Regions from separate parts of the Alkalihalobacillus sp. NPDC127517 genome, predicted to be linked through region 1. Evidence: riboswitches for the same ligand, from Rfam matches in the RefSeq annotation. Region 1 holds a riboswitch; each other region holds the start of a gene.
The links. Region 1 has a riboswitch for S-adenosylmethionine ahead of ACQKKO_RS07710 (methionine ABC transporter ATP-binding protein). Riboswitches for the same ligand answer to the same signal wherever they lie in the genome.

Region 1 (3,127 bases):
ATCAATATCTCCGTCCGCAAGCGCCTGGTTCGGTTGAACATAATCGTTAAAGCTCACAATTTCAATGTTAATGCCTTCTTCTTTAGCGATATCAGAGATAAAGTCCCACTGACGCGCATCTGTTCCCGCAATACCAATTTTGACCGTTTCTTCATCTCCTGAACCACATGCGGTAAGTGCTGCGAGTCCAAGTCCTGCTACCAACAATTTTAATGTGTTTTTCATAATACTCTCCACCCTTTTCTCTCTGTTTTATCTTCTTCTCGATCTCTTAGCAAGTAAATTTCCAAGTGATTGCAAGCCTTGAACCATAACAATTAATAAGATAACTGTGATTACCATTGTGGCATTGTCAAAACGCTGATATCCGTAAGTAATGGCAACATTACCAATTCCACCTGCCCCGATGGCACCTGCCATTGCAGTGGCACCGACAAGTCCAATCGTTGCAGTTGTAATACTTAAAATGAGTGAGCCTTTTGCTTCCGGTAATAAGAAACGGAAGATAATCTGTGTTTTTGACGCTCCCATTGAGTCAGCCGCTTCAATGATGCCGGGATCGACTTCAAGTAATGAGTTCTCAATTAACCTGGCAATATAAGGTGCTGCGTATACAACAAGCGGTACAACAGCTGCTTCCATTCCAACAGCACTTCCAACAATAAAACGTGTGAATGGGATTATTGCCACCATTAAAATAATAAAGGGAATTGAACGCAGCACATTAATAATTGGATTCAATATGTTAAAAAACCATGTACATTCAAGAATATGCCCTTTACGTGTCACAACGAGTACAACACCAAGTAAAATACCAATGATCGCTGAAAATAATAAGGATAAGAACACCATATATAACGTTTCATAAAGGGAGGTGATCAGTATATCCGTTGAAATGTTTGGTCTAATGGATTCTGGTAGGCTCTCAAGCATCAAGTTTCACCTCCGTTACAAGTAAATCTTTGTCTAGAATAAATTGAAACGCTGCTTCAAGTGACTCCGGTTCACCTTGTACTTCAACAGTTAAGCTCCCGAATGGTGTATCCTGGATTTCTGTAATGTTTCCAAAGAGTACATTGACATCAACGTCAAATTTTCTAACAAGCTCAGACAAAAGTGGCTTCCCAGAAGACTCACCTATAAATTCTATTTTGTAGATTCTCGTTTTTTCCGACCCTTGCTCCAGAATACGTCGTACACTTGCTGGAATTTGATCATTTACTACTGATCGAACAAAGTTTTTTGTAGTCTGATGCTGCGGTTTAGAGAAGACATCAAGAACCGTACCTTCTTCAATAATTCGTCCGGATTCCATCACGGCTACGCGATCGCAGATTTCACGGATCACTCCCATTTCATGAGTAATGATTAAGATCGTCACGTTAAATTCTGTATTCACTCGTTTAAGAAGCTGGAGGATGGCACTTGTTGTTTCTGGATCAAGAGCTGATGTTGCTTCGTCACATAGAAGAACGGCTGGATTCGATGCAAGCGCACGGGCGATCCCAATCCGTTGCTTTTGTCCACCAGAAAGCTGTTCTGGATAGCTTTCCGCTTTATCTGATAAACCAACAAACTCTAGTAATTCCGCTACTCGTTTCTTCACTTCTGCTTGAGGTGTACGAACAAGTCGCAAGGGGACAGCTACATTCTCAAACACCGTTTTTGATTGAAGCAAATTAAAGTGTTGAAAAATCATACCGATATCGCGCTTTGCCTTCTGCAATTGGCTTCCCTTTAATGACATAATGCTCTGGCCATTTACGATTACGTCCCCATCAGTTGGACGCTCAAGCAGATTCACACTCCGTATTAATGTACTCTTCCCTGCTCCACTAAATCCGATGACACCAGCAATTTGTCCTTTTTCTACACGAAATGTCACGTCATCAAGTGCCTTTACTTCGCGATCCGTTGTTTTAAATACCTTACTAACTCCCTTAAATTCAATCAATGGTCGTACCTGCCTTCCCTTAAAAATAGTCTATATCGATGAGGATACTAAGGTTTGAAAGCGATCTCTTACCCTTACTCTCATGTTTTCCTAAAAACAATAAAAACCCTCTTATTTAACTAAAAATAAGAGGGTTGAAATGATTGTTGTAAGTCATTCAGCTCTTATTATCCAGGTCTTTCACCTGCAGGAATTAGCACCTTCCGCAATTGCGGGGTTGCTGAAGCATCATCGGGCCAGTCCCTCTGCTCCTCTTAATAAGAATATGTGGTTGTGTTGTGTTAAAAACACAATATCAGAATTTGTCGAATCTGACAAGAGGTATTTCTTTTTTACAAGTATTGATATGCTTCTTTAGGATAAACGTTTAACAGTTTTGCGAGCTCAGTCTGCTGATCTTCAGCTACCTCCACAACTGCTTCAAAGATTAATCCTTCGTTCGCCAGGTTTTGTGCTTTTTTCGGCAAAACAAAGGTTACTGTATCTTTTGTATCCATCGACTTCACATGAATACGATCTTCAGTCACTTCCGTTACCTTGAACAGTCCACCTGTTGCTTCAGGATCGACCTTTTGATACTGAGGTAAAGAAAAACGTCCTGAATCAGATGACAGATTATACACTTGAACAGCTTCAATTAAAGAAGTCTCAAGCTCTGAGCAAACCGCAGAAGCGTCTGCATGAATGGCTGTTCCTACGTTCTGATCTAGCCACTTCGTAAATGCTTTAATTGTACTTAGTAGGTCTTTTACCTGTGTTTGGCTAATGACATCATTTTCAAAGAGATCAATAAGTAAGTGTTTTTTCCAGAAGTCTTTTGTGCAATCAGACCAATTCTTTGTTCTCTGTACTTCTAATGAGTAACGAATGGTGAATAAGCTTGTCCGGTACTTACGAACAGTACCTGCTGCCTTTCCATCTGTTTTCTCTTTAAAGAAGCGTAGAATAGGGTCATGGTAAAATGCATCAATCGTGTTTGGATTAAATCCTAAGTCCTCATATGTCTCAATATCCTCTTGTTTAACAGAAAGGAATTGATTGTTATGGTAATAGATTGGCTTTAAGCTACTATCCCGATTCTCTTTTTGAGTCACAAATGGCGACTCAGGTAAGCCTGCCTCTTTTCGGAAGTGATTGATATCAAATGTGATATCCACCGTTTGATACTTTGTA
Region 2 (3,127 bases), on a different contig from region 1:
CGTGGCGTGATATTAGGTTCTGATTATGATAGTAAAAAGGCACGTATTAAAACGATGGTACTGCTAGCCGCTCGCGCGGATATAGCACAGGGTTTCTTAAGTTAATGGCTTTTTCTTGTCAAGTTGGAGACAGAGGAATATAATGGATTTACTGAATGCGATGAACAGCACCTCCCTTGATGAAGGATTTGGCAAGTGGGTAAACTGTACGTCGGAAAGGCAGGTCGTAGATGTTTTCGTTGCTAACGGCTGCAATAGCACCTGCAATCGGACTGCTAACTTACTTTTATCTTAAGACAGATTACCGTCGTGCAATCTATGGAACCATTATTCGAACCTTTTTGATGGGGTTCTTGTTAGTGTTTCCGGTAATGGTTTTACAGTTTGCATTTATTGAAGAGAATGTTTTTCCATATGAATGGCAACAGGCGTTAATTCTGTACGGCTTTACTGAAGAGTTCTTTAAATGGTTTGTGCTCTACATTTTTGCCTATCAATTAGGAACCATTAACAGGCGTAATGATGGGATTGTGTACGGCGTATCGTTGTCGCTTGGCTTTGCTACCATGGAAAATATCCTCTATTTAATTGCGCACGGTATTGAGACGGCGGTCGGACGAGCGTTGTTACCAGTCTCGAGTCATGCTCTTTTTGGAATTATAATGGGGTATTATCTAAGTCATGCAAAGCTCTCACCAGACAATAAAAAAAAGTTTCTGACCTATTCATTGTGGATCCCTGTGTTATTACATAGTTTATATGACTACATTGTCTATTTGTTTAATCATTATGTGTTTTTTGGATTAATTCCTTTTATGCTGATGCTATGGGCTTTCGCTATCTACAAAATGAAACTCGCTCGGAGGCTTGATCAACACTCACCACGAATAAGGAGGAATTAAATCATGCAAGGCGAACGCTATAAAGTTGTGATCCGTTGCCCACTGTGCAAGGAAAAATACATTCTTCGAGGTCATAAAAATGAGTTTGGAGAATATGAAACAGGATTCAAACGCTGTGTATGTGGCAATGAAGATCAACTTAAGATTGAAGCCACATTAGAAACATAAATTTAATACTTGCGTTTTAAACATATATCCTGTATGTTTAAGTGAATATTCATAATTTAACATGTATTCTTATCAAGAGAGATGGAGGGAAAGGCCCTGCGAAGTCTCAGCAACCAGCCTCAATAGGCAAGGTGCTAAATCCGGCAGTTTATTCTGCTAAGATAAGAGAAAGCTTATATGATCAATAAGCGCCTTTCTCTTATGTTTGAGAAAGGCGCTTTTTTCTTTTAAATGAAACCTGGGGGGACAACCATGAGTGAAAAAGCGTTAGAAACAAAATTAGTGCAAATAGGAAACCGAAAAGACAATCGAACGGGGGCTGTGAACGCACCTGTCTACTTTTCCACTGCATATAGACATACTGGGATAGGAGAATCGACTGGCTATGATTATGCAAGAACAGGGAATCCCACTAGAGAAATATTAGAACAAGCCATTGCGGAGCTAGAGGTAGGAGATCAAGGCTTTGCATGCAGTTCAGGAATGGCCGCAGTTCAAACGGTTTTATCTATTTTTAAAAGTGGGGATGAAATTGTTGCTTCAAAGGACCTATACGGCGGCACTTATCGTTTGTTTGAAGAAGGCTGGAATCATTGGGGCATTACGTTCCATTATTCTGATCCGCGTAATTTAGAAACATTTGAAGAGGCGATAACAGCTAAAACAAAAGCGTTATTTATTGAAACGCCAACAAATCCACTTATGCAAGAAGCATCGATTCCTGAATTAGCCAAGCTAGCAGAAAAATATCATCTGCTTCTGATCGTGGACAATACGTTTTACACGCCGATCATTCAGCAACCTATTAAACTCGGAGCCGATATTGTCATTCATAGTGCGTCCAAGTACATAAGTGGTCACAATGATGTCATAGCAGGATTAATTGTGTCAAAAGGCAAAGAGCTTTCAGAAAAAATTGGATATTTTCATAATGGAATTGGTGCAACATTATCAGCTTTTGATTCATGGCTTGTAATTCGTGGGATGAAAACTTTAGCATTACGTATGGAAAAGCATGAGCAAAATGCAAAAGAATTAGTTAGCTTTTTAGAAGAATCAAATGTTGTAGAAGATGTTCTCTACCCTGGAAGAGGTGGAATGATTTCCTTTAGAGTCGGTAGTGAGGCGTGGATTAATCCGATTCTTCAAAATCTTGCGTTGATTTCATTCGCAGAAAGCCTGGGAGGCGTTGAAAGCTTAATGACCTATCCGGCAACGCAAACTCACGCTGATATTCCAGAAGAAGTGAGAATTGCGAATGGCGTTGATAATCGTTTACTTCGATTCTCTGTTGGAATTGAACGAGCTGAGGATTTAATAGAAGACTTAAAACAAGCGTTTTCCAAGTTGTAACTAGACTCAGTAATAAAGTGGGAGGAGATTTAAGTGGGGTTGTTAGAGCGTCTTAAACAGGATGTATTAGTAGGTGACGGAGCGATGGGAACGCTCTTGTATGAACGCGGAATCGAACAACAATGCTTTGAAGAGGTAAATCTCAGTCACCCAGAAGAAATCATCGCCATTCATACGGAATATCTTCTCGCAGGAGCTGACGTCATCCAGACAAACACATACGCTGCAAATCGACTTAAGCTTGGCAAATATGGGTTAGCAGATAAAACTGGGGAAATAAACCGACGAGCGGTGGCGTTAGCAAAGCAAGCGGCAGAAAACCGGGCGTTTGTTGTTGGCACGGTTGGTGGTATCCGGCGTTTTCAAATGGAAGAATCTACAATTAGTGAAATTGAAGATGCGTTGACCGAACAAATCATTGTTTTAATTGATGAAGGAGTCGATGGCTTCTTATTTGAAACGTTTTATGATTTAGAAGAAGCATTACTTGTTACGTCTATTGCTAAAAAGCATAGCTCCCTTCCGGTTATTATGAACATTAGCTTAGGAGATATTGGGGTTATGAGTGGAGGCATACATGCTGCCACAGCATTTGAACAATTAATGTCCGCTGGTGCAGACATTGTTGGATTAAATTGCCGAATGGGGCCAGCCCATATGCTCAGGTCCTTTGAAGAGATTCCAATTCCAACTGATCATGTACT
Region 3 (3,127 bases), on a different contig from region 1:
TTATTCTCTCTCCTTACACATATTCGCTAATGACGCGAGTGAAATCTTCTCCATGAAAGAAATCCTGTCTGTTTAAAATAAACACTTTTGCTGCCTTTAAGCAAGCAATCTCAGCAGATGCTCGTTTCGTTGGATCCGTTATACTTGTCAGATCTTCTACGGGTGCAAGCCCAATGACTCTGCGTGAAAGCTCAAGACCTACAACAGCTGCTGTGTCGGTGAGTAATTCCTCCAAATAGTATTCTAAGAACCCGGGATATTCAGCGACCCGTTCTGTGACTTGATCATAAAATGCATATGTGAATTTCTCTTTAAACTGGTCAACAAGTTCTCGTATCGTGGTAAGTAAATACGACGTATACGATTCACGTTCGATCGGATCTTCAATCGTTTCTTCACCATTGACATAAGCAAAGATTAAATTAGCGATGATATTACCGATGTCATAACCTGCTGGTCCGTAAAACGCAAATTCGGCATCAATCACTTTTGTTTGATGTTCCGTTACAAAGATTGATCCAGTGTGGAAATCTCCATGGATGAGAGACTGTGCCTTTGTTAGAAATTGAAACTTAAGCTTAGCGGTTTCTAGCGCTAATTGTTCGTCCCCCCAAAACTCTTCTTGGACATAAGGAAGCGTCTCGCTAAACACTTCATTTCGATGGCAGTCGTAAAATGGTTCTGTATACACTAAATCTTCTGTGATCTCACAAAGCTCAGGATTAATGAACGCTTTTACCTGTTCTTTCTTATCCTTATGATTAAGCACAAGATCAGACGTTAGAAGTAACGTTTGAACAAGAAATGTGGAAAGATGATCACTTAGCAACGGAAACGTTTGTTTATGTAAGAATGCTTTTCTGAGAATGGTGTAATTTGAGAGATCCTCCATAACAGTACAATTCATAATAGGGTCATAATGATAGACCTCTGGAACAAATTCAGGAACTAATTCTCCTTGTATTTTTAAAATATCATGTTCAATTCGATTACGATCAGGGGATACCTTAAACTCGTCAGAAATTCTGGCAACAGGGCCAGCTTGCTTAATAATAATGGATTGTGAGGTTTGTGGATCAACTAATCGGAAGACATAATTTAAGTTTCCGTCGCCAATTTCCTCGCATGTGATAGCAGAGCCTTCAGGAAATATCGACAACGTTTTGGCATATTCAATCGCTTCGGTCTCTGTCATTGTGAAATATCGTTCAGTAAAGGTTGTCACAGGAATTCCTCCATCTTTATAAAATAAAATCTAAAAAGCCTCTTTCATGAAAGAAAGAGGCTTGAACACTAGGATTCAACCTCTTATCTTTCAGACTCACTTGAGTCTGTTGGATGTAGCACCGTGCCTTAAAACCTTAAAGGTTTTCATTCTCACACATGAGAATGAGTAGGTCGGTTGCCGGGCTTCATAGGGCCAATTCCCTCAGCCAGCTCTCGATAAGAGTTACATATTCAATTATTAGGAGTTATCTTCATTTTCCCAATCAGAGTAATTGGTTTAAATATTACGAGGAAAGAATTCAGTTGTCAATAGATTCTGATAAAATGATTTTTGCTAATTGACAGAATAGATGGACGCTGTCATAATCCTTAGTATATTTATCAACATTATAAACTGAATATTGATTTTACTCTTATGAAGAGCTGGTGGAGGGAAGATCCCGATGATACCCGGCAACCTGTTTTGACTTATGTCCACTCAAGGTGCTAATTCTCACAAGATCACTTGGTAGATAAGAGGACAAGATAAAATGATTGCTACCGTCCTCTTTCTCATTTAAGAGGGCGGTTTTGTTTGTATGGAGAGGAGATTATTTATGAGCTTTATAACCGTTACGTATCGAGTATTTGATCAAAAACATGATTTACATAAAAAAGCAGAGTCCATTGCGCTTGGTTTAACCATTGGTTCATGGACCCATCTACCCGCACTTGAAAAACAGCAGCTGGAGCGTCATAAGGGCGAGGTGGTAGAGGTAGTCGAAGAAGAATCATCTGAACAAACCATAAGCTACTTTAAGAATACCCGCACCATTGGACGGATCAAAATCGCCTACCCGCTAGCGAATTTTTCGAGTGACCTTCCGGCGATCCTAGCAACTGTATTTGGAAAGTTATCGCTTGATGGAGAAATTAAATTAATTGATATGGAATTGCCTCCGGAGCTAGAGCAGTCATTTCCTGGCCCTTCATTTGGCATAGAAGGTATACGAGAACTTGTTAGTGTCTATGATCGCCCCCTCGTAATGAGTATTTTTAAAGGGATGATTGGTAAGGATACACAGGAATTTAGTCAGCAATTAACAGATCAACTTCTAGGTGGGGTTGACTTGGTTAAAGATGACGAGATTTTATTTGATAATTCTTTAACCCCTTTCAGTGAGAGAGTAGAGATAGGGAGCAGGATTATAAACCAAGTGTATGAAGAGACAGGAGAAAGAAAGCTCTATGCTGTGAATCTCACTGGACGAACATTTGAATTAAAAGAAAAGGCAAAACAAGCCGTGGACCAGGGAGCCACAGCTTTATTATTTAATGTGTTTGCTTATGGGTTGGATGTATTGCAGGCATTAGCGGAAGACCCTGAGATCCATGTTCCAATTATGGCGCATCCAGCGGTATCTGGGGCTCTAACTGCCTCACCATTTCACGGCATTTCAAACCGTGTGTTACTCGGTAAGCTGTTACGATTGGCCGGAGCAGATCTTGTGTTATTCCCGTCTCCTTATGGAAGTGTTGCCCTGGATAAAACAGAAACAGATGCCATTGCACATGCACTGACAGAAAAGCGTCAACTGAAAAAGGCATTCCCTGTTCCATCAGCAGGCATCCATCCAGGATTAACGCCTAAACTTATTCATGACTTTGGCCGTGATTGTGTAATTAATGCGGGTGGTGGAATCCACGGACATCCAGGTGGTGCAAGAGACGGAGCAAAAGCATTTAGAGATGCGATTAAAGGTGTAATGGACACATCTTTAACAGATGCGGCAAAGGAGTCACCAGAACTGAAGGCAGCACTTGATTTGTGGGGGAATTAGAAATGAAAGAGAGATTTGAAAAAACACCGATTATTTTTTGTGATTTTGACGGGACGATTACAACAAAAGATAACATCATC

Region 2: linked by a shared signal. The riboswitch ahead of ACQKKO_RS01930 (methionine biosynthesis PLP-dependent protein) and the one ahead of ACQKKO_RS07710 (methionine ABC transporter ATP-binding protein) in region 1 are both predicted to bind S-adenosylmethionine.
Region 3: linked by a shared signal. The riboswitch ahead of mtnK (S-methyl-5-thioribose kinase) and the one ahead of ACQKKO_RS07710 (methionine ABC transporter ATP-binding protein) in region 1 are both predicted to bind S-adenosylmethionine.

What each region holds. Positions count from the first base shown of each region.
Region 1 covers NZ_JBNNQX010000005.1:53,920-57,046, forward strand. The annotation lists gene ACQKKO_RS07700 (MetQ/NlpA family ABC transporter substrate-binding protein) at 1-225, opposite strand, end outside; gene ACQKKO_RS07705 (methionine ABC transporter permease) at 253-933, opposite strand; gene ACQKKO_RS07710 (methionine ABC transporter ATP-binding protein) at 926-1,954, opposite strand; SAM riboswitch class I at 2,116-2,218, opposite strand; gene ACQKKO_RS07715 (YecA family protein) at 2,287-3,127, opposite strand, start outside.
Region 2 covers NZ_JBNNQX010000002.1:3,501-6,627, forward strand. The annotation lists gene ACQKKO_RS01915 (asparaginase) at 1-105, shown strand, start outside; gene prsW (glutamic-type intramembrane protease PrsW) at 231-902, shown strand; gene ACQKKO_RS01925 (hypothetical protein) at 906-1,070, shown strand; SAM riboswitch class I at 1,137-1,238, shown strand; gene ACQKKO_RS01930 (methionine biosynthesis PLP-dependent protein) at 1,323-2,423, shown strand; gene ACQKKO_RS01935 (bifunctional homocysteine S-methyltransferase/methylenetetrahydrofolate reductase) at 2,457-3,127, shown strand, end outside.
Region 3 covers NZ_JBNNQX010000011.1:18,140-21,266, reverse strand. The annotation lists gene mtnA (S-methyl-5-thioribose-1-phosphate isomerase) at 1-1, opposite strand, end outside; gene mtnK (S-methyl-5-thioribose kinase) at 14-1,225, opposite strand; SAM riboswitch class I at 1,306-1,450, opposite strand; SAM riboswitch class I at 1,638-1,746, shown strand; gene ACQKKO_RS15375 (2,3-diketo-5-methylthiopentyl-1-phosphate enolase) at 1,824-3,047, shown strand; gene ACQKKO_RS15370 (2-hydroxy-3-keto-5-methylthiopentenyl-1-phosphate phosphatase) at 3,050-3,127, shown strand, end outside.